One region of the Mesorhizobium sp. M0030 genome, then DNA from elsewhere that is predicted to be linked to it. Evidence: predicted binding sites of a transcription regulator. Region 1 holds the regulator's gene; each other region holds the start of a gene.
What was found. Region 1 encodes LexA, which represses DNA repair genes until DNA is damaged. Its sites were predicted from a motif close to TGTTCNNNNTGTGTTCNG; they were not measured.
Positions count from the first base shown of each region.

Region 2: the regulator LexA is predicted to act here: its motif matches at 2,458-2,475, upstream of NKJ80_RS23880 (PA0069 family radical SAM protein).
Region 3: the regulator LexA is predicted to act here: its motif matches at 1,860-1,877, upstream of NKJ80_RS29325 (ImuA family protein).

Region 1 is NZ_JAMYVE010000003.1:14,419-20,784, reverse strand. It holds gene NKJ80_RS07540 (GntR family transcriptional regulator) at 1-742, shown strand, start outside; gene lexA (transcriptional repressor LexA) at 948-1,730, shown strand; gene NKJ80_RS07530 (ComEC/Rec2 family competence protein) at 1,724-4,180, opposite strand; gene NKJ80_RS07525 (hypothetical protein) at 4,362-5,237, opposite strand; gene arr (NAD(+)--rifampin ADP-ribosyltransferase) at 5,343-5,759, opposite strand; gene gltX (glutamate--tRNA ligase) at 6,225-6,366, shown strand, end outside.
Region 2 is NZ_JAMYVE010000013.1:72,583-78,948, reverse strand. It holds gene moaB (molybdenum cofactor biosynthesis protein B) at 1-120, shown strand, start outside; gene NKJ80_RS23895 (GFA family protein) at 247-678, shown strand; gene NKJ80_RS23890 (hypothetical protein) at 668-1,642, opposite strand; gene NKJ80_RS23885 (glycosyltransferase) at 1,896-2,399, opposite strand; gene NKJ80_RS23880 (PA0069 family radical SAM protein) at 2,550-3,704, shown strand; gene rnhB (ribonuclease HII) at 3,859-4,554, shown strand; gene NKJ80_RS23870 (F0F1 ATP synthase subunit B) at 4,776-5,267, opposite strand; gene NKJ80_RS23865 (F0F1 ATP synthase subunit B) at 5,278-5,877, opposite strand; gene NKJ80_RS23860 (F0F1 ATP synthase subunit C) at 5,970-6,194, opposite strand; gene NKJ80_RS23855 (F0F1 ATP synthase subunit A) at 6,260-6,366, opposite strand, start outside.
Region 3 is NZ_JAMYVE010000022.1:213-6,578, forward strand. It holds gene NKJ80_RS29310 (HpcH/HpaI aldolase/citrate lyase family protein) at 9-890, shown strand; gene NKJ80_RS29315 (DUF1737 domain-containing protein) at 930-1,136, shown strand; gene NKJ80_RS29320 (metallopeptidase family protein) at 1,300-1,722, opposite strand; gene NKJ80_RS29325 (ImuA family protein) at 1,900-2,946, shown strand; gene NKJ80_RS29330 (DUF6504 family protein) at 2,888-4,366, shown strand; gene NKJ80_RS29335 (error-prone DNA polymerase) at 4,363-6,366, shown strand, end outside.

The DNA.
Region 1 (6,366 bases):
GAAGACGGAAGTGGCCTATCGCCTGCTCAGGCGCGATATTCTTGCGACCCGGCTGGCGCCTGCCGCGCCGTTGAAGCTGAGCACGTTGCGCAACACCTACGGCATCGGCTGGACGCCGTTGCGCGAAGCGCTGTCGCGGCTGGAGGCGGAACGGCTTGTGACCGCCATCAGCAACCGCGGGTTTGCGGTCGCTCCCGTCTCTCGGGCGGAGCTCGAGGATCTGGCGCGTGCGCGGCTGGTGGTCGAACTGCCCCTGCTGGTGGAATCGATCGAGAAAGGCGACCGTGAGTGGGAAGACGCGGTCGTTGCCGCCCACTATCGTCTCTCACGGTGCGGGTCTGTTCTCGACGATCCATCGGATGATGCGGTCGACGCGTGGTACGAAAAACACGATGCCTTCCATGCGGCGCTGCTCAGTGCCGCGACATCCAGCTGGCTGCTGCGCTTCAATGCAACGATTTCCGACCAATTGCATCGCCATCACCGCTTTCTGGGTCTGGCCCCCACGCTGCGCGCCGCCGCCGGCCGCACGGATGGGCACCGGAAGGCCGTGGCGGCCCTGCGCGACGCCGTGGCGATCGAACACCATACCGCCCTGATGGAAGCGGCCCTCGATCGCGACGTCGAACGTGCGAAAACTCTGATGACCGCTCACATCGGCTCCACGCTGCAGGTCTATGCCCAGAGCGAACCCGGCGCGGATGCTGCGCAGCCCAGTCCGAAAGGGAAGCGGCGATCGTAACCGACGACGCAGGGCACTTTGTCTTCGTTTCACCCCGTTGCTGGCAACTGGGCGCAGGCGGCGCTCGCAGCGCCGAACGTTACGCTGAACAAAACGTCAACACATTCATTAAACTTTAAAAGGTTGCGGAACACAACTGGAACAGATAGTGTTTGTTCTGGGTTTGTTTTTTCCGATTCTGGTTTCAGAACCCTTGGGGGCCGCGATGCTGACGCGCAAACAACATGAGCTTCTGATGTTCATCCATGAACGCCTGAAGGAGAGCGGAATCCCGCCGTCCTTCGACGAGATGAAGGAAGCGCTCGACCTCGCCTCCAAGTCCGGCATCCACCGACTGATCACAGCGCTTGAGGAGCGCGGTTTCATTCGCCGGCTGCCGAACCGGGCGCGCGCGCTGGAAGTGCTGCGGCTACCCGACTCGATCGCACCAGGCCTCAATGCGGCGAGGAAGTTTTCGCCGAGCGTCATTCAGGGCAGTCTTGGTCAAACCGGCCAAGGGCAAGGCGGCCAGGGACAAGGCGCGATGGGCCAAGGCGGTCTCGGCCGCCAGATCAAGCCGGGCTCGCCGTCGCGTTCGATGTCGGCCGGCAATGACGATGCCGTTTCCGCGATTTCAATCCCGGTTATGGGACGCATCGCCGCCGGCGTGCCGATCGACGCCATCCAGCATCAGACCCATTCGATCTCGGTGCCGCCCGACATGATCATGGGCGGCGAACACTACGCGCTCGAGGTTAAGGGCGATTCGATGATCGAGGCCGGCATTTTCGATGGCGACACGGTCATCATCCGCAATGCCGACACAGCCAGCCCCGGCGAGATCGTGGTGGCGTTGGTCGACGATGAGGAAGCGACCCTGAAACGCTTCCGCCGCAAGGGCGCCTCGATCGCCCTGGAAGCCGCCAACCCGGCCTACGAGACCCGCATTTTTGGACCGGACAGGGTGAAGGTGCAGGGCAAGCTTGTCGGATTGATCCGGCGCTACTGAGCCGGCTTGGGTTTGTACTTTTCACGCTGGTTGTAAGGCGGCAGGCCGCGCGCTTCGCGGGAGAAGCGGCGTTGCTCGTGCCAGGGGCGATACGGCTTGTCGACGGCGAAGCGGATGGTTGGCGCTGCCGCTGCCGATTGCGGATCGAAGAAGACGGCGGCGCTGCCGTCGCGGGCCAGCTGTTTCTTAGTCACGACCAGCACCAGCGGGTCGCGGCACGGATTGTAGGCGGTGGCGTCATCGATGACGATCAGGCTCGCGAAGGCACAGGCCGGCCGCGCCGTCTTGCGGTCTTTCGCAAGCGCTACAATGGCTCCGGAAGGGTGCCGGGCGATACAGAGATCGCCGGTGCAATAGAAGGGCGAGCCGGGCGGCAGATCGAGCGGATCGAGATCGAACCGCGTATCTGTTGCCTCGAAAATCTCAGGTGGGATAATGGTTTCGGCCCGCAGCGCCCGTTTCCAATTGTCCGTGGTGAATTCGTTGGAGCGTTCGCGGTTGAGGGCGAGTTCGCCGCCACCGATCGGCATGGCCACCAGATGCGCATCCTCGGATATGAGCACGTCGGGCGTAAGCACCTGCGGCACCGTCAACAGGCCGGCCAGCGCGAAAGGCACGGCCGCCAACCTGAGCCAGGTGGTGGCCATGGTGGCGATGACGAGGGCGACCGCCACCAACAGCACCGAGCGGATGGAGATCAGCCCGACGGCGTCGACCGGCGAGCGCTCGGAAATCCAGGCCGATATAGCGATCATCGCCATCAGACCCTTGCCCATCACATAGAGGAACGGCCCGTCGGCGCCGAACGGCATCGCCAGTGCGCTGAGCACGGCAAAGGGCATGACGATCAACGAAACAATCGGCATCACGGCCAGATTGGCGATCAGGCTGAGCGGCGACACACGCTGAAAATGCCAGATGGCGAACAGCAAGGTTGCACTGCCGGCGATGATCGAGGTCATGGCGAGGCCGCCCATGGCCAGCGCGAACTTTCGCGACAGGAAGCCGACGAAGGAGCGCTTTGCCGGCGGCGTTCTCACCTTGTCGGCGCGGTAATCGGCCCAGCCGGCATAGGCGCCGACAAGGGCGGCGGTGGCGGCAAACGACATCTGGAAGCTGGGACCGACCACCTCGTGCGGCGACACCAGGATGACGGCGATGGCGGAGATCGCCAGATTGCGCATGGTGAGTGCGGCGCGATCAAACAGCACGGCGACAAGCATGACCGCCAGCATGATGAAGCTGCGCTCGGCGGCAACCACGACGCCTGAAATAACGAGATAGGCGGCGATCGAGACAAGCGCTGCCGCGGCCGCATATTTCTTCACCGGCCGGCGCGAAGAGAAATCGGGAAACAGCGCAAAGGCGCCACGCAGCAACGCCATGATGGTGCCGGCAACCAGCGCCATGTGCAGGCCGGAGATGGAGATGATGTGGTAGATGCCGGTGCGCCGCATCGCTTCGTTGACCTCGTTCGGGATGCCAGCGCGCACCCCGACAATCAACGCCGCGGCAATCTCGCCTTCGGCGCCGCCGATCTTGCCCCTGATATGGTCGGCAATGTTTTCGCGCGCGTTCTCGATTGCCGAGGAGAGCCGCGCGGTCAGCGGCGGCGGTCCCTGCGTAGCAATGGTTTTCGGATTGCCGAGAAAGAAGCCGCTGCCGCCGATACCGGTGAAATAGCTGTCGAAGGAGAAATCGTAGCTCTCCGGCCGCACCGGACCGGTCGGCGGCAACAGCCTGGCATAGCCGGCGATCAGACAGCCGGCGGTCATATCGGCGGGAACGGTCCGCGCCGAGAGCCTGACCCGCTCCGGGGCGTAGCGCAACTCGGGGTAAGCGGTCGAAACCACGTCGAGCGTCAGCCTGATGCGGCCGCTTTCCATCTGTTCGAGACTGACGACGCGGCCGGTCAGCCGTGTCTGGATGTCGGAGCCGAGCATCTGCGTTCCGGCGCGCCAGGTCTCGACTTTGGCGGCGACGACGCCGAGCGCGCACAGCATCGCGGCCATGCAGAACAGATGCGTCCTCGGCCGCGATCGCGTGGCGACAGCGCAACATGTCGCCAGCACCACAATGGCGATTGGCTGCGCAAAGCCGGGCTCGCCGGCCAGCGAGAAATAAATGATGACGCCGGCCGCCAGGAAAACCGGCACCAGCAGGAAGGCGACGCCCCGGTCGAGCTCCGTGTTGGCGGCCACGGCAAGGCTGCGGCGGAGCGCGGGCCATGACGGACGGCGAAGCCGTCTGCGCAGACGGGCGATAGATCCGGGCGCTGTGACTTGCGCCGGCAACGGGTGACCGGGCAGCGCAGGCGCGACGCCGGGATGAGGCTCAGGCAGCGCGAGGGGCAGCGGCTCGGCATAGGGACTATCGGCAAACAGCGAGCGTTCGCTGACGCTTGCCTCGGCGCCTTCGCCTTCCTTCGTGCCCCGGCCACGTCCAGCCATCGGGTCTGCCCCTTGCGCCCCAGACCTCCTATGCTACATGAACGCGCAAAGCGCGAAAGTCCGTGCGGTCGTGCGTTAGAATCAAACCCACCGCGCTTTCACTCCTCTCGAAAGTCCTGCAGCAAGGCGCGCCGTAAGTCCTCCTCAAGCATGAACACACCGACAACCCGGCGCTCAGTTGTCACGTTCCTGTGAACGAAACACTGAGAATGTAGTCCGCGTCGTGAAGGAAGCCGCGAAAATTGGAGGCGGCGAGGACCGCCCTTCTAGCAGCAGAGACGCCCGGGATATGTGCCCTTAGCTCGCCAATTGTGCTTTTAAGCGCTTTCAACGGGCCAGGAAGTATGTAGACTTTGGCATCCGGGTAGACCATGAGCATCTTGCGGAGATCAGACGTCGATCCGCGCACGCTATCGACCATACCGCCGAGAGTGTGGACATCTCCAGAGGCGAGGCCCCTGATTTGCTGAGTGTCGCCGTTGGACGCTCGCACCACCATAGGGTTTTGGAATTTCTGGAGCAAAAGTTCGACTAAGCTTTGCAGCATTGCATCGAGATGACGATCCGCTGCGTCACTCGCAAAGATGCCAGTTTGAACTTCAATGAAGTGCGCCTGATTTTTGGCCTCCAGAGCTTGCTCCTTAGCGACCTCTCTGCTTTGGACAAATTCCTGCCGGGTAAGTTGTAGCTCCTCACGCTGTAGGGCGAGTTCTCCCGATTGCACCATGGTGGCCACGGCCAGCCATAGAAACGCAGGAGGGGCGAAAACGCCGGTCAGCACAGCCGCGAAATCATTCAGGCTAAGTGGCGTCTTGAACTCAACATAGCCTCCCGACGCCAGCGCCCAAGCGACAAGCAGAACGTAGATTCCCGTCACGATCCAACCGCCGGCCACCCAGCGCGAGCCTTTTGCCTTCCTTGGCGTTTCTGACACTTCACTCATCTCACCCCCAATGACCAATTCCCTTGCTGTGGTCTCTGCCAAATGCCGTTGCACGGAGCTACAGGCTTTAGCTGAATTCACGGTGCCTTCGTGCCCCCGGCCACGTCCAGCCATCGGGTCTTCCCTTGCGCCCCAGACCTCCTATGCTACATGAACGCGCAAAGCGCGAAAGTCCGTGCGGTCGCGTCCACCGCGCCGGAATTGACCCGCCAAGGACGCTCAATCCTCAATCATATCCTGGCCCTCCGCTCTCAGGCGAGCAAGCCCATCGTGCATTGCCTTCAATTGTTCCGGTGTATGACCCTGCCATTCACCGAGTTCACCCAGGATGAGCAACGGATCACGGGAGCGGTAGGATTTCGTCGGATTACCGGGAAATTTTTTGTCGGTCAGGTTAGGGTCATCCATAAAAAACCCCGTCGGCTTTACGATGTAAATCCTTTGACGACCGTCACCCGTTGCAAGCTCTGCTCCCCAGATGGCGGCTTCCGGTGTCTGGGTGAAATAGATCCATGACAGTGGTTTACCTCTGAAATTGGAAGGGTGGCCGACGCTCAGCAGATCCCCGGGTTTCAAATCCGCCCGGGTACCATGGTAGAACGGATCACCCTCCGTATGGTCGGCGTTTTCGGTCATCGGTAGTCCTTCTTTCAATCATGCCTCCTTCGTGGCGAGACCGGCCTGCACACAGTTGCGGTGTTCACGATAATGATTGCAGAAAGGTCAATATGCGTGACCAAGCCAACGCTGTCACGGCGGCGTTGTAGTCGGGCAGTGCCGCATCGGTGAAGAAATGTCCGCTCGTCAGAGGGGGCTACCACCGTCGCAGCGATGTTCCAGGCACTGTGACGGGCGCTGCAGCCGAATGAAACCCAGACATTGACGCTGCTGCCAAATGAGGTTGCGCGGAGGTGCGAACAGATTTTTGTGCTACAAGGCTCCACCGCCAGTTGACGCAACCGATAATTGCCGACGTGCCCCCGGTCTCATCCAGCCATCGGGTCTGCCCCTTGCGCCCCAGACCCCCTATGCTACATGAACGCGCAAAGCGCGAAAGTCCGCGCGATCACGCTCCGTTTTCCAAGGCTTCCCGAGAGTTCCATGTCCGACACGGTCGTCACCCGTTTTGCCCCCTCGCCCACCGGCTATCTGCATATCGGCGGCGCGCGCACGGCGCTGTTCAACTGGCTGTACGCCAGGCACACCGGCGGCACGATGGTGCTGCGCATCGAGGACACCGACC
Region 2 (6,366 bases), on a different contig from region 1:
AAGGACGCCTGGGACGGCATCCTGAAACCGCAGCTCGACTACCGCCACATGCCCTGCAACTTCGTCGAGATCATGCCGCGCCTGGACGAGCATTTGCGGCGCGGCAAGGCCGCCTCGTAAACCAAGGCAAAGTGCCGGCCAAGTGCTGCCTTTGTCAGGCAGAATGGCGGCTGCGCCTTCGAGAGGTCATTTCCTCCGGGTCGTCGGGCGGATAGTCTGTCGCCAAGTCAAGACGGAAGAGATCCAATGAGCGCGCACCGCGGCGGCTGCCATTGCGGCAACATCCACCTGACCTTCGAAACCGGAATTGAGCCGGCCGAGATGGAGATCCGCGCCTGCCAGTGCGCGTTCTGTGTCCGGCATGGTTCGCGCGCCGCCGCCGATCCGCAGGGGCGATTGATCGTCGCGGTCGAGGACGAGGCCCGGCTGCACCGATACCGGTTCGGATTGCGCACCGCCGATTATCTCATCTGCCGGGACTGCGGCGTCTATGTCGCTGCTGTGACCACCGACGGCGAACCGAGAGCGATCGTCATCGTCAATGCGCTGGATGACCGGCCGCGGTTCAACCGCGAGCCGGTCCCAATGGACTATGATGCCGAGAACAAAGAGGGTCGCATTGCCCGGCGGCAAGCGCGCTGGATGCCGGTCGAGATCCGCTCCGGCCTCAGCGGATGACCGGTTCGCCGTGGAAGCGGCGGCGCGAGGGCGGCGAGACGCCGAAGCCGACCTCCATCATCAGCCGTGGCGTGGTGGACGGCACGGTGCCCATGTGGAAGCCGAACGGGTCCTCGACGAAGCCGAGGCCGGCCTCGCCGGTCAGCGTGACCGGGCTGTCGTCGCCATAGACCTTGAGCACGTCTTGCGCCGGATGGCCGACCAGCAGCGTCAACTGGTGCTTGAGGCTGCGCCTGTTGTGGCTGCCTTTGACATAGACATGCGGGCCGGTGCCGGCATCGCAGGGCTTGAGATAGAAGAAGAATTTCAGCATCCGCCAGTCGTCGAGATCGAAATGATATTTGCCGAGCGAGGCAAGGTTCTTGTCGGCGTCGGAAGCCTCGCCGGTCGGAAAGCTCCACCAGACACGCGTGGTGATCAGCTTTGCCTGCCCGCCCAGATAGTGCTGGGCGATGTCGAGCAGCAGCGGGTCGTTCTGGATGGCGAGTGCCGCCTTGCAGCCGAGGATGCGCTCGAAATAGTGTCCGCTGAGCAAAGAGCGGCCGAACCGCTTCTCGGCTTCTGCGTGTTCTCCGGGCATGAATTCGAGCCGGCGGTCGAAATTGCCGAAGCACGGCGTGCTCTGAGCAAAGCTGGCGATCTCTTCGTGGATTGCCTGCGGAAGGACCAGTCCGGAGAACAGGCCATCGGCGCGCAGCGCCGCGACGATCGACTTGAGGTCGACGCCCCTGAACATCGTCGCTCCGGCACTCTGCGCGGGGCGCGCGGCTTTGGCGCCAAGCCAGTGCAGTTTGCGCGCCGGCATGGTGCGGGCAAGCACGAACATCGGCAGCCATGCGGGATTTTCGCGCAGGTCGGACAGATAGGTCGGGATACGCACCGCGATGCGGCGGAGCAGGCTGCCGTTGCGGGCAATGGCCTCTAGACTGGGGGCGCCGGATTTGTCAGGGGACGAAAGGTTCATCGGGGTCCTCAGATATGAACGGCAGCAACGACGACGCGGCGCTTGCTTACCGCTCCGGCACTACCCAAACCCGATATCCCGCATCAACGGAATGCTAATCCCGCGTCAGCTTTTGTGCAATGCACAATAGGTTTTTGCGGCGAAAAAGCCGGACGGCGCAGCGGACAGTGTCAATTCCGGGGGGACGCCGACGCTGCCCCTCATCCGCCCTTCGGGCACCCTTCTCCCTGGGAACGGGGAGAAGGGAGAAACATCACTTCTTCGGCGCCAGCCAGATTTCGGCGTCGAGCCGCCTGGTGGCGAGACCGCGCGCAAGGGCTTCGGCGCTGTGCGCGTTCTTCGACAGGGCAGCGGCCTGGCGCTTGCTGATGACCAGCCCTTCGGCCAGCGCCCGGTTGCCCGAAAACACCCGTGACAGGAACGGCGTGCGGCTGCCGCGCGCACGGGAAAAGCGCGCCGGCATGGTTTGCCGCGCCGTGTGAGCGACGACGTCGTCGATCCAGCCGTCGGCCAGCCTTGCGCCCGGCTCGAGAAACAGCAGCCAGTCACCCTTCGCCTGCCTGATTCCCGCGCCGATGCCGCCGGCGACGAGATGGCAGCCGGCATGATCGGCAACCCGATGCGTCTGGTCGGTCGAGCCGGTGTCGCAGACGATGACATCGCGTACCACGCCCTCGACCGCGCCGCCGATCAATGAGGCGAGCGTGCGGGCAAGGCCTTCTTCGTCATCCCGGGTTTCGATGAGAACGCTGAGCATTTTTAGCCGAATAGCGGAAAGCCCGGCGCAGCGCCAGTTTTGCATGGTCCAACTAAAAAGTTCTTGATTTGTTCTCATCAGCGAAATAGGATTATTTTCATGAACAGAGCGATTCGACAGCCAGCCGACAGTCCTTGGGAAAGGGCCAAAATGGAACATATCGTGCGTGCGGACATTGCTGCTTTCGGAGCAGGGCGAGCCGAGATGGCCAATGCGATGATCGAACAGAGCGGCATGCGCGTCCGTCCGGATCGCAACCGCGGCCGTTCCGCTGGCATCAACCCGTCCGGCCGGTTCGAGCCGGTCAGCCGGCATGTGTTCGACGACGGCTGGAATTCGCTGGAGGAATTGCCGCCGTTCAAGACCGAAGTGCAGGTCGAGAAGCCGCGCACCATCATCACCCGCAACGAATCGCCCGACATTTCCTTCGACCGCTCGATCAACCCCTATCGCGGCTGCGAGCATGGCTGCGTCTATTGTTTCGCCCGGCCGACGCATTCCTTCATGGGCCTGTCGCCTGGGCTGGATTTCGAAGCGAAGCTGTTTGCCAAGCCGGATGCGGCGCGGCTGCTCGACAAGGAACTGTCGAAGGATGGCTATCAGCCGCGCACCATCGCCATCGGCACCAACACCGATCCCTACCAGCCGATCGAGAAACAATACCGGATCATGCGCGAGATCCTCGAAGTGCTGGAGGCGCGCGGCCATCCGGTCGGCATCGTCACCAAATCCCATCTGGTGACGCGCGACATCGACATATTGTCGCGCATGGCCGAACGGGGCTTGGCCAAGGTGGCGTTGTCGGTGACGACGATGGACCGCATGCTGGCGCGCACCATGGAGCCACGCGCGTCGACGCCGACCAAGCGGCTTGAGGCAATCCGGCAGCTTTCCGATGCCGGCATCCCGGCCTCTGTCATGGTGGCGCCGATCATTCCCGGCCTGACCGACCAGGAGATGGAGCGTATCCTCGATTCGGCACGCGCCGCAGGCGCCCGCGAGGCCGGCTATGTCATCCTGCGCCTGCCGCTCGAGGTGGCGCCGATCTTCAAGGACTGGCTGCTGCGCCACTATCCCGACCGCTACCGGCACGTGATGTCGCTGATCCGTTCGATGCGCGACGGCAAGGACTATGATTCGGAATGGGGCAAGCGGATGAAAGGCGCCGGCCCCTATGCCTGGCAGATCGGCCGGCGCTTCGAGATCACGGCCAAGCGGCTCGGCCTCAACGCCGAGCGGCGCACGCTCCGAACCGACCAGTTTGTCGCCGCCGCCAAGGCGACCGAGCAGCTGATGCTGCTCTGAGAGTAGCGCCTGCCCTGCCCTCGTGGTTGGCAGGCGACCCAAGAATCCCGTCCGGCCTGTCCCCCGGCCTGCAGACGGTGCCCTCCCGGTCTTGCCCCACTCGACCCTGGAGGGACTTGCGGAGAATCGGAGCCGATGCGAACCTCGCCGCAACATGGCTCGCGCGCGTTCCGATTCTCCGCTTCTTTTAGAAATCGTCGAAAAGCCCGACTTCTCCTTCGAGACGAAGGCGATGGCTGAAGGCCTGTGGCCGGTGGCAGGCATGGACGAGGCCGGCCGCGGTCCGCTGGCCGGGCCGGTGGTGGCGGCGGCGGTGATCCTCGATCCCGCCAACATTCCCGACGGGCTAGACGATTCCAAACGGCTCAACCATTTGCAGCGCGAGGCGCTGTTCCTGAAAATCCTGGGGTCAGCGCTCGGCGTGTCGATGGCCTCGGTCAGCGCCGAAGGCATTGACGGCAGCAATATCCTCAAGGCCAGCCTGGAAGCCATGCGCCGCGCCCTTGCCGGCCTGCCGATCCAGGCGAAGCTGGCGCTGGCCGATGGCCGCGATGTGCCGCCGGGCCTCCTCTGCGAAGGCCGCGCGCTGATCAAGGGCGACCAGCGCTCGCAATCGATCGCCGCCGCCTCGATCGTCGCCAAGGTGATGCGCGACCGCATGATGTGCGGCTGCGGCAGCCACCACGAACGCTACGGGTTCGAAGTCCATATGGGCTACGCCACCGTGCGGCACCGCACCGCGATCGAAGCGCATGGTCCGGTGGCAAGGCTGCACCGGGCGTCATTCGCGCCGTTCAGGCTGGGTGGAGTTGAGGTGGTTGAGCAAGAGAGCTTCGCCGGGTTGGAGTAATGATAATCTCCCCCCTTGAGGGGGAGATGGCCGGCAGGCCAGAGGGGGTCGCGCGCGTGAAGCGCTAGCCCTTCTTCGCAGCAGAATGCGTCGCGCCCGGTCGCACCGAACCCCTCTGTCGCTTTTGGCGACATCTCCCCCTCAAGGGGGCAGATTGTCCGCGCTCAACAAAAAAGCCGCCAGGTTGCCCGGGCGGCTTGATGTCAGCGAGTTAACGCCGCTCAGTTCAGCCTGGCCTTCACGTCCTGCAGCGCGGACTTGAACAGGTCGGCGCCGGCCTTGGCGTCGATCTTGCCGGCAAGCAGCGTGCGGGCCGCTTCGACGGCGATGTCGACGGCGCTGGCGCGCACTTCGGCGACGGCTTCGCGCTCGGCCTGGCCGATCTTCTGCTCGGCAAGCGCGGTGCGGCGGGTGACATAGTCTTCGGTCTTCTTGTGCGCCTCGGCGGCAAGCATGTCGGCCTCGCGCTTGGCGGCAGCGACGATGGCTGCGGCCTCCTGCTCTGCTTCCTTGCGCTTCTTCTGGTATTGGCCGAGCAGTTGCTGGGCCTCTTCGCGCAACCGGCGGGCTTCCGCAAGCTCGTCGCTGATCTTGGTCGCACGGGCGTCGAGCGACTTGGCGATCAGGCCTGGCACCTTGATGTAAACGGCAACGCCGAGGAAAATGACGAGGGCAACTGTTGCCCAAAGCGTTGCGAGAGATGTGGCGTCCATAATGTGCTCCTCACCGGGCCACGGATTTGACCGCAGCCGAGATCTCGGCCTTGCTCGTCTTGCCGCCGACAAGCGCATCGACGATGGCTGAAGCGGTGTCCTCGGCAATCGTGCCGACTTCCTTCATGGCGTTGGCCTTGATGGAAGCAATGCTGGCCTCGGCCTCGCCGAGCTTCTTGTCGAGGGCGGCCTCGACCTTCTTGCGGGCAGCCTCGGCTTCAGCCTTGGCAGCGTCGTTGGCCTGCTGGCCTATCGCGTTGGCCTTGGCCTTGGCTTCCGCAAGTTCCTGCTCGTAAGCGGCAACGGCGGCGTCGGCCTCGCCCTTCAGCCTGGCGGCCTGGTCGAGGTCCTGCGTGATGCGATCGCTGCGGACGTCGATGATGCCGCCAAGGCGCGGCATCACCACCTTCTTCAGGAACAGATAGAACAGCCCGAACGTGATCGCCAGCCACAGAAGCTGGGACGGAAACGTCGCCGGATCGAATGGCGGGAACGTGCCGTGCGCCTCGGCAGGCACGCCGGCGCCGGAATGCGTGCCGCCTTCTGTACCGGTATGGGCGCCTTCAGCGGCGGGTGCGGACTCTTGCGCAAACGCAGATGTCACGAACATGGACTATCCCCTGATATCAGGCATGGCCGCAGGAATGCGGCCAGCCAATTCTTCCCAATGCTCGTCCGACCGATAATTGGCCGAACAGGGGCTCAGCCGAACAGGGCGAGAAGCGCGATGAGAAGCGAAAAAATGCCCAGAGCTTCGGTCACGGCGAAGCCGAAAATCAGGCGGCCGAACTGGCCATCGGCGGCCGACGGATTGCGCAGGGCGCCCGCCAGGTAGCTGCCGAAGATGTTGCCGAGGCCAATGCCCGCGCCGCCCATGCCCAGGCAAGCGATACCGGCGCCGATGTACTTTGCTGCTTCTGCGTCCATTTTAAACTCCTTTGGATCTGTAATTCGTTGCAATTCCATCCGGCGAAAGATGCCGGAAATTCTATCTAGTGCGAAGGATGCAGCGCATCATTCAGGTACATGCAGGTGAGCACGGCGAACACATATGCCTGCAAGAGCGCCACGAGCAACTCCAGCGCGGTCAGCGCCACAG
Region 3 (6,366 bases), on a different contig from region 1:
GATCGGCCATGACAAGCGAACCTTACCGCCCGCGCCGCTCGGTGCTTTACGTCCCCGCCTCCAACGACAAGGCGCTGGCCAAGATCGCGACGCTGGCCTGCGATGCCGTGATCATCGACCTCGAAGACGCCGTCGCGCCCGCCGACAAGGTCGCCGCGCGGGACAAACTGGCCGGCATTTTCGCCAGCCGACCGAAACGCCGCTGCGAGATGATCGTGCGCGTCAACGCGCTGTCCAGCGAATGGGGCACTGAAGACCTGCTCGCCGCGGCAAAATTCGAGCCCGACGGCATCCTGTTGTCCAAGGTCGCCACGCCGCGCGATATCCTCGAAGTCGGCGACGTGCTCGACGACAATTTTGCCCCCGACAGCGTCAAGCTCTGGGCGATGATCGAGACGCCCAAGGCCATGCTCAACATCGGCGCCATTGCCGAACTCGGCCGCGACCCGGCCTCGCGCCTAGCTTGTTTCGTGGCCGGAACGAACGATCTGGTCAAGGAAACCGGCATTCTGGCGACGCCCGACCGCCGCTATCTTGTGGCCTGGCTGATGCAGATGGTGCTGGCGGCGCGGGCCGGCGGCATCGACATGCTCGACGGCGTCTCCAACGATTTTCGCGACCTCGACGCGTTTGCGCGCGAATGCACGGAAGCCGCTGCCATGGGGTTCGATGGCAAGACGCTGATCCACCCCGCCCAGATCGAAACCGCCAACCGCGCCTTTGCACCCGCGCCCGAAGCTCTCGCCGAGGCGCGCGCGGTGAAGCATGCCTTCGCCTTGCCGGAAAATGCCGGCAAGGGCGTGATTGCTCTGAACGGCAGGATGGTCGAGCGGCTGCACCTGGCGCAGGCCGAGAAATTGCTGGCGAAGGCCGCCGCCATCGGCGCATGATCCGCCCCGAAAAGACGAACTCACGACAGGATCTGACCCATGAGACTTTACCGCTTTTTGTCCGCCCCCGACGATTCAACCTTCTGCCACAAGGTGACCGCGGCGCTGAACAAGGGCTGGCACCTGTACGGCTCGCCGACCTACGCCTACGACAAGAAGACCAAATCGATGCGCTGCGGCCAGGCGGTGGTGAAGGATATCGACGGCCAGGAATACGGGCCGGATACCAAGCTGAGCGACTGGTAGGCTTTGCCAGGCACGGACGCAGGCTGTGTCGAGATTCAGGTCAGGCCGAGCCGAGAACAGTGGTTTCCGAGAACCGGAGCGGAGCGTACTTGAAGTACGCGAGCACCGGAAGCGCAGGAAGCTGCCGTTCGCAGGCCGGCTTCACCTGAATATCGGCGCAGCCTTACTCCGCCGCCTCTTCGAGCTTCTCCATATCGTCGTCCGACAGGCCGAAATGGTGGCCGATCTCGTGGATCAGCACGTGGGTGACGATGTCGCCCAGCGTCTCCTCATTCTCGGCCCAGTAGTCGAGGATGGCGCGGCGGTAGAGGGTGATGCGGTTCGGGCCTTCGCCGGTCTGCGGGTTCCAGCGCTCGGCGATGCCGCGGCCCTCGAACAGGCCAAGCAGGTCGAACGGCGTCTCCAGCGACAGATCGTCCATGATCTCGTCGGTCGGGAATTCGGCGATCATGATGACGATCTCGCCGGTCAGCTTGCGAAAATCGTCCGGCAGATGCGCGTACGCCTCCAGCGCCAGAAACTCCATCTCCTCGATCGAGGGCGAGAGTTCGTCATGCCAGGTGCGGGTCTTGTAGATGCGGGCCATGCTTTGTCCTTTGATCCCGCATATATGCTTTCCCTCCGGACTCGGCAATGAAGCGGTAATTCCATGACGTCAATGGCTATAGAGGAATAAATTCCTTCTGACTCCGCTTGACTCTTTCGGCACCCTCTGGAATCTATAGGAACATAACAGGAACAATTATGAGAGAAATTGACCGTCATGGCGACATCAGCCGTGGCGCGGGAGACTGTTTTTGCCCTGCGCCGCCAGATCGCGAAGATCGAGGGAACGCTGCCCGAGCGCCTGGCCGCGCCGGCTGGCGAGGGGCTGCGCGCGGGTCCTGGCCTCGACGCCGCGCCTGAACCCGATGCCGATGTCACCATCATCCGGCGCGGGCTTGCCGTGGCTTCGCCGGATGCTTTCCTGGCCACCGGCGTCGAGCGCCTCGATGCGGCGCTGAGCGGCGGCCTTCCCAAAGCCGCCTTGAGCGAAATCCATGGCCTTGAGACCCGCAATGCCGGGGCCGTCGCCGGCTTTGTGCTGTCGCTGGTCAGCCTGATCCTCAGGGGCCAGCCCTTGCCCGTGCTGTGGATCGGCACATCGGAGATTTTTCGCGAGGCCGGCTTTCCCTATGCCAGGGGATTGCAGGGCATGTTCGGTATCGCCCCGGAGCAATTGCTGTTTTCCGAGGCGCCGAAACTCACCGATGCGCTGTGGGTAGCCGAGGAGGCCGCGAAGATGACGGCGCTCGCCGCAATCATCCTCGAAATCCGTGGCAGCCCGCAGCGGCTCGACCTCACCGCGACGCGCCGGCTGCACGCGCGCGCCCAAAACGCCGGCCGGCCGGTGTTCCTGCTGCGCCAGGCCGGCGAAGCCGAGCCGACCGCCGCCCCGGTGCGCCTCATCGTGTCGGCTGCACCAGCGGCGAGCCGCCGGACGATCGCCGGGTCGCTCGCCGGCTCGATCGGCCGGCCTGCCTTCACCGTCAGCATCGGCAAGAGCCGCACCGCTCTGCCTGGACAATTCACACTGGAGTGGAACCCCGATGAACACGCATTCGAAGAAAGAAAGCCCCGCGAAAAACGGGCAGAGAATTCTGTCGCTGTGGTTCCCGCATCTGGCGGCAGAACGGATCCTGCGCCAGCGCCTGGGACGGTCGTGGCGTTCCCGGCCTTCGGATCATCTGCCGCCATCTCACCCACCGCTCGTGATCAGCCATCGCGACCGCAACGCCCAGCGCATATCGGCCCTCGACGAGCGGGCTGAGGCGCTGCATCTGAAGCCTGGCATGGGCATTGCCGATGCGCGCGCCATGCATCCCTCGATCGACATCGTCGAGGCCGATCCGGACGCCGATCGCCGGCTGCTCGAAGGCCTCGCCGACTGGTGCGATCGCTATACGCCGCTGGTGGCGCTCGACGGTACTGATGGCCTTTATCTCGACGTCACCGGCTGCACGCATCTGTTCGGCGGCGAGCGCGCCATGCTGGACGACATCCTTGCGCGGTTTTTCCAGCAGGGTTTCGATGTCCGCGCAGGGTTGGCCGCGACGCCGGGTGCAGCCTGGGCGGCGGCGCGCTTCTGCGGCAACCGCATCGTTGTCTCCGGCGAGGAGGAAGCGCTGCTCGCCCCCTTGCCGCTGGCGGCACTGCGCATCGAGGCCGATATCCGCGCCAGCTTGGAAAGCGTCGGCCTGCGGACCGCCGGCGCGGTCATGGCAGCGCCGCGCGCGCCGCTCGCCCGTCGCTTCGGCGCGACCTTGCTGTTGCGGCTCGACCAGGCGCTCGGCCGCCTCGACGAGGCGGTATCGCCGCGCCTGCCCGTGGCCCCGCTTTCGGTCGAACGCCACCTGGCCGAGCCGGTCGTGCTGACCGCCGAGATCGAACGGCTGGTGCTCTTGCTGGCGGTGACGCTGAAGGCCGATCTCGAACGCCGCGGCGAGGGCGCAAGGATGCTGGCGCTGCTTTTGTTTCGCGTCGACGGCGCCGTCAGCCGCATCGCTGTCGGTACCTCGCGACCGTTGCGCGAACCCAAGCTTATCCAGCGCCTGTTCCATGAGCGGCTGGCCGCGCTCGAACAGGACATCGATGCCGGCTACGGCTTCGACCTGGTGCGGCTTTCGGTGCTGGCGGCCGCCGGCTTCGACATGCAGCAGGCCGATTTGACCGGCGAGACCGAGGATGACGGCGCCGACATGGCACTCTTTGCCGACCGCATCCGCGCCAGGCTCGGCGACAGTGCGGTGCTGAAACCGGTCGCCCTCGAGAGCCATCTGCCGGAGCGCGCCATCGCCACCATCCCGTTCTCGGAAGCGCCACAACGCAAAACACCGCTCAGGAAGCCGGGCTCGAAAGACGCGCCGCGCGCAACCATCTTCCCGCCGGAACGGCCGATCCGGCTGTTCCGTTCGCCCGAGCCGATCGAGGTGCCGGCCACCGAAATGCCTGAGGGTCCGCCGATGAATTTCCGCTGGCGCCGCGCGCTCTACCGGGTCGCGCGCGCCGAGGGGCCGGAACGCATCGCGCCGGAATGGTGGCGTGAAACGTCAAGCGATCCGCTCACATCGACGCGTGACTATTTCCGGATCGAGGATGCCGACGGCCGCCGCTACTGGCTCTACCGGCAAGGCCTCTATGGCAACCCGCAGGTGCCGCCGCGCTGGTTCATGCATGGGGTCTTCGCATGAACGCGCTGACCGTCATCCCCTATGCGGAATTCGGCATCCAGTCGAACTTCTCCTTCCTGCGCGGCGCCTCCAAGCCGGAGGAGCTGGTGGTGGCGGCCAAATTCCTCGGCTTTTCCTCGATCGGACTGGCAGACCGCAACACGGTGGCCGGCGTCGTGCGCGCCTGGCAGCAGGCCAAGGTCGAGAAGCTCGCCTATCACCCCGGTTGCCGCCTGGTGTTCGGCGACGGCACGCCGGACATTCTCGCCTATCCGCAGAACCGCAAGGGCTGGGGCCATCTCTGCCGCATGCTGACGCAAGCCAATTTGCGCGATGAAAACGAGAAGGGCGCGACCCTTCTCCAGCGCAGCGACCTGCTCGAATGGGGCGACCTGCTGTCGCTGGCGGTGCTGCCGGATCTCTCGGCGAATGCCGACGATCCCCTGGCATTGGTCCGTCAACTGAAAGACCGTTTCGGCGCTAATTTGCGGCTAGGCATGGCGCCGGATTATCGCGGCAATGACCGTTTCCGCATCGAGCAGGCGGCGGGCATGGCGGACATCGCCGGCGTGCCGCTGATGGCGACCAACGACGTGCTTTATCACAGCGCCGAGCGCCGCTCGCTGCAAGATGTGCTCACCGCCATCCGCCTCAATTTGCCGGTCGCCGAGGTCGGGCTGGAGCTGACGGCCAACGCCGAGCGCCATCTGAAGCCGCCGCTGGAAATGGCCCGTCTCTTCCGCCGCCATCCACCGGCGCTGGCCGAGACGCTGCGCTTTGCCGGCGAACTGACCTTCTCGCTCAGCGACCTCCAGTACAATTATCCCGACGAGCCGACGCAATCAGGGCTTGGGCCGCAGGCCGAGCTAGAGCGTCTGGCCAGGGAGGGGGCCGCCACGCGCTATCCGGCGGGCGTCCCCGCTTCCGTCTTGCAGCGCATCAGTGAGGAGCTCGCTCTGATCGAGCGTCTGAATTATGCGCGCTATTTCCTGACCGTTTACGACATCGTCCAGTTCGCCCGCAATGAGGGCATTCTGTGCCAGGGCAGAGGCTCGGCCGCCAACTCGATCGTCTGCTACTGCATCGGCATCACCGAGGTCGGCCCCGAGCGCATCGACACGTTGTTCGAGCGCTTCATTTCCGAGGAGCGCAACGAGCCGCCCGACATCGACGTCGATTTCGAGCATGAGCGGCGTGAGGAGGTGATCCAGTACATCTACTCCAAATACAGCGCCAAGCGCACCGCGCTGGCTGCCGCCGTCATCAGCTATCGCGGCCGCTCGGCGCTGCGCGAGGTGGCCAAGGCCATGGGCCTATCGGACGATGTCCGCATTGCGCTCTCCAGTTCGATCTGGGGCTGGTCGACCTCGGAGCTCGGCGAGAAGGAGGCGCATGCCGGCGGCCTCGACCGCAACGAGACCTCGACCCGTCACGTGATCGCCCACGCCAACGAGATCATGGGCTTTCCCCGGCATCTGTCGCAGCATGTCGGCGGCTTCGTCATTACCCGCGACCGGCTCGACGAGATCGTCCCCATCGTCAAGACGGCGATGGAGGCGCGCAAGATGGTCGAGTGGGATAAGGACGATCTCGACGCGGTGAAGATCCTGAAGGTGGATATTCTGGCGCTTGGCATGCTGACCTGCCTGAAGCGCGCCTTCACCTTGCTCACCGACCATTATCCGAAGGCCCGGGATGATTACGGCCGACCCTATGTGCTGGCCACCCTGCCGCCGGAAGAGAACGACGTGTACGACATGATCTGCCGCGCCGACACGCTCGGCGTCTTCCAGATCGAATCGCGCGCGCAGATGTCGATGCTGCCGCGTCTACGCCCGCGCGAATTCTACGACCTGGTCATCGAGGTGGCGATCGTGCGGCCCGGCCCGATCCAGGGCGACATGGTGCACCCCTATCTGCGCCGTCGGCAGGGCAAGGAAGCGGCTGAATATCAAAAGCCAGAGCTGGAGGCTATTCTCAAGAAGACACTCGGCGTGCCGCTGTTTCAGGAACAGGCGATG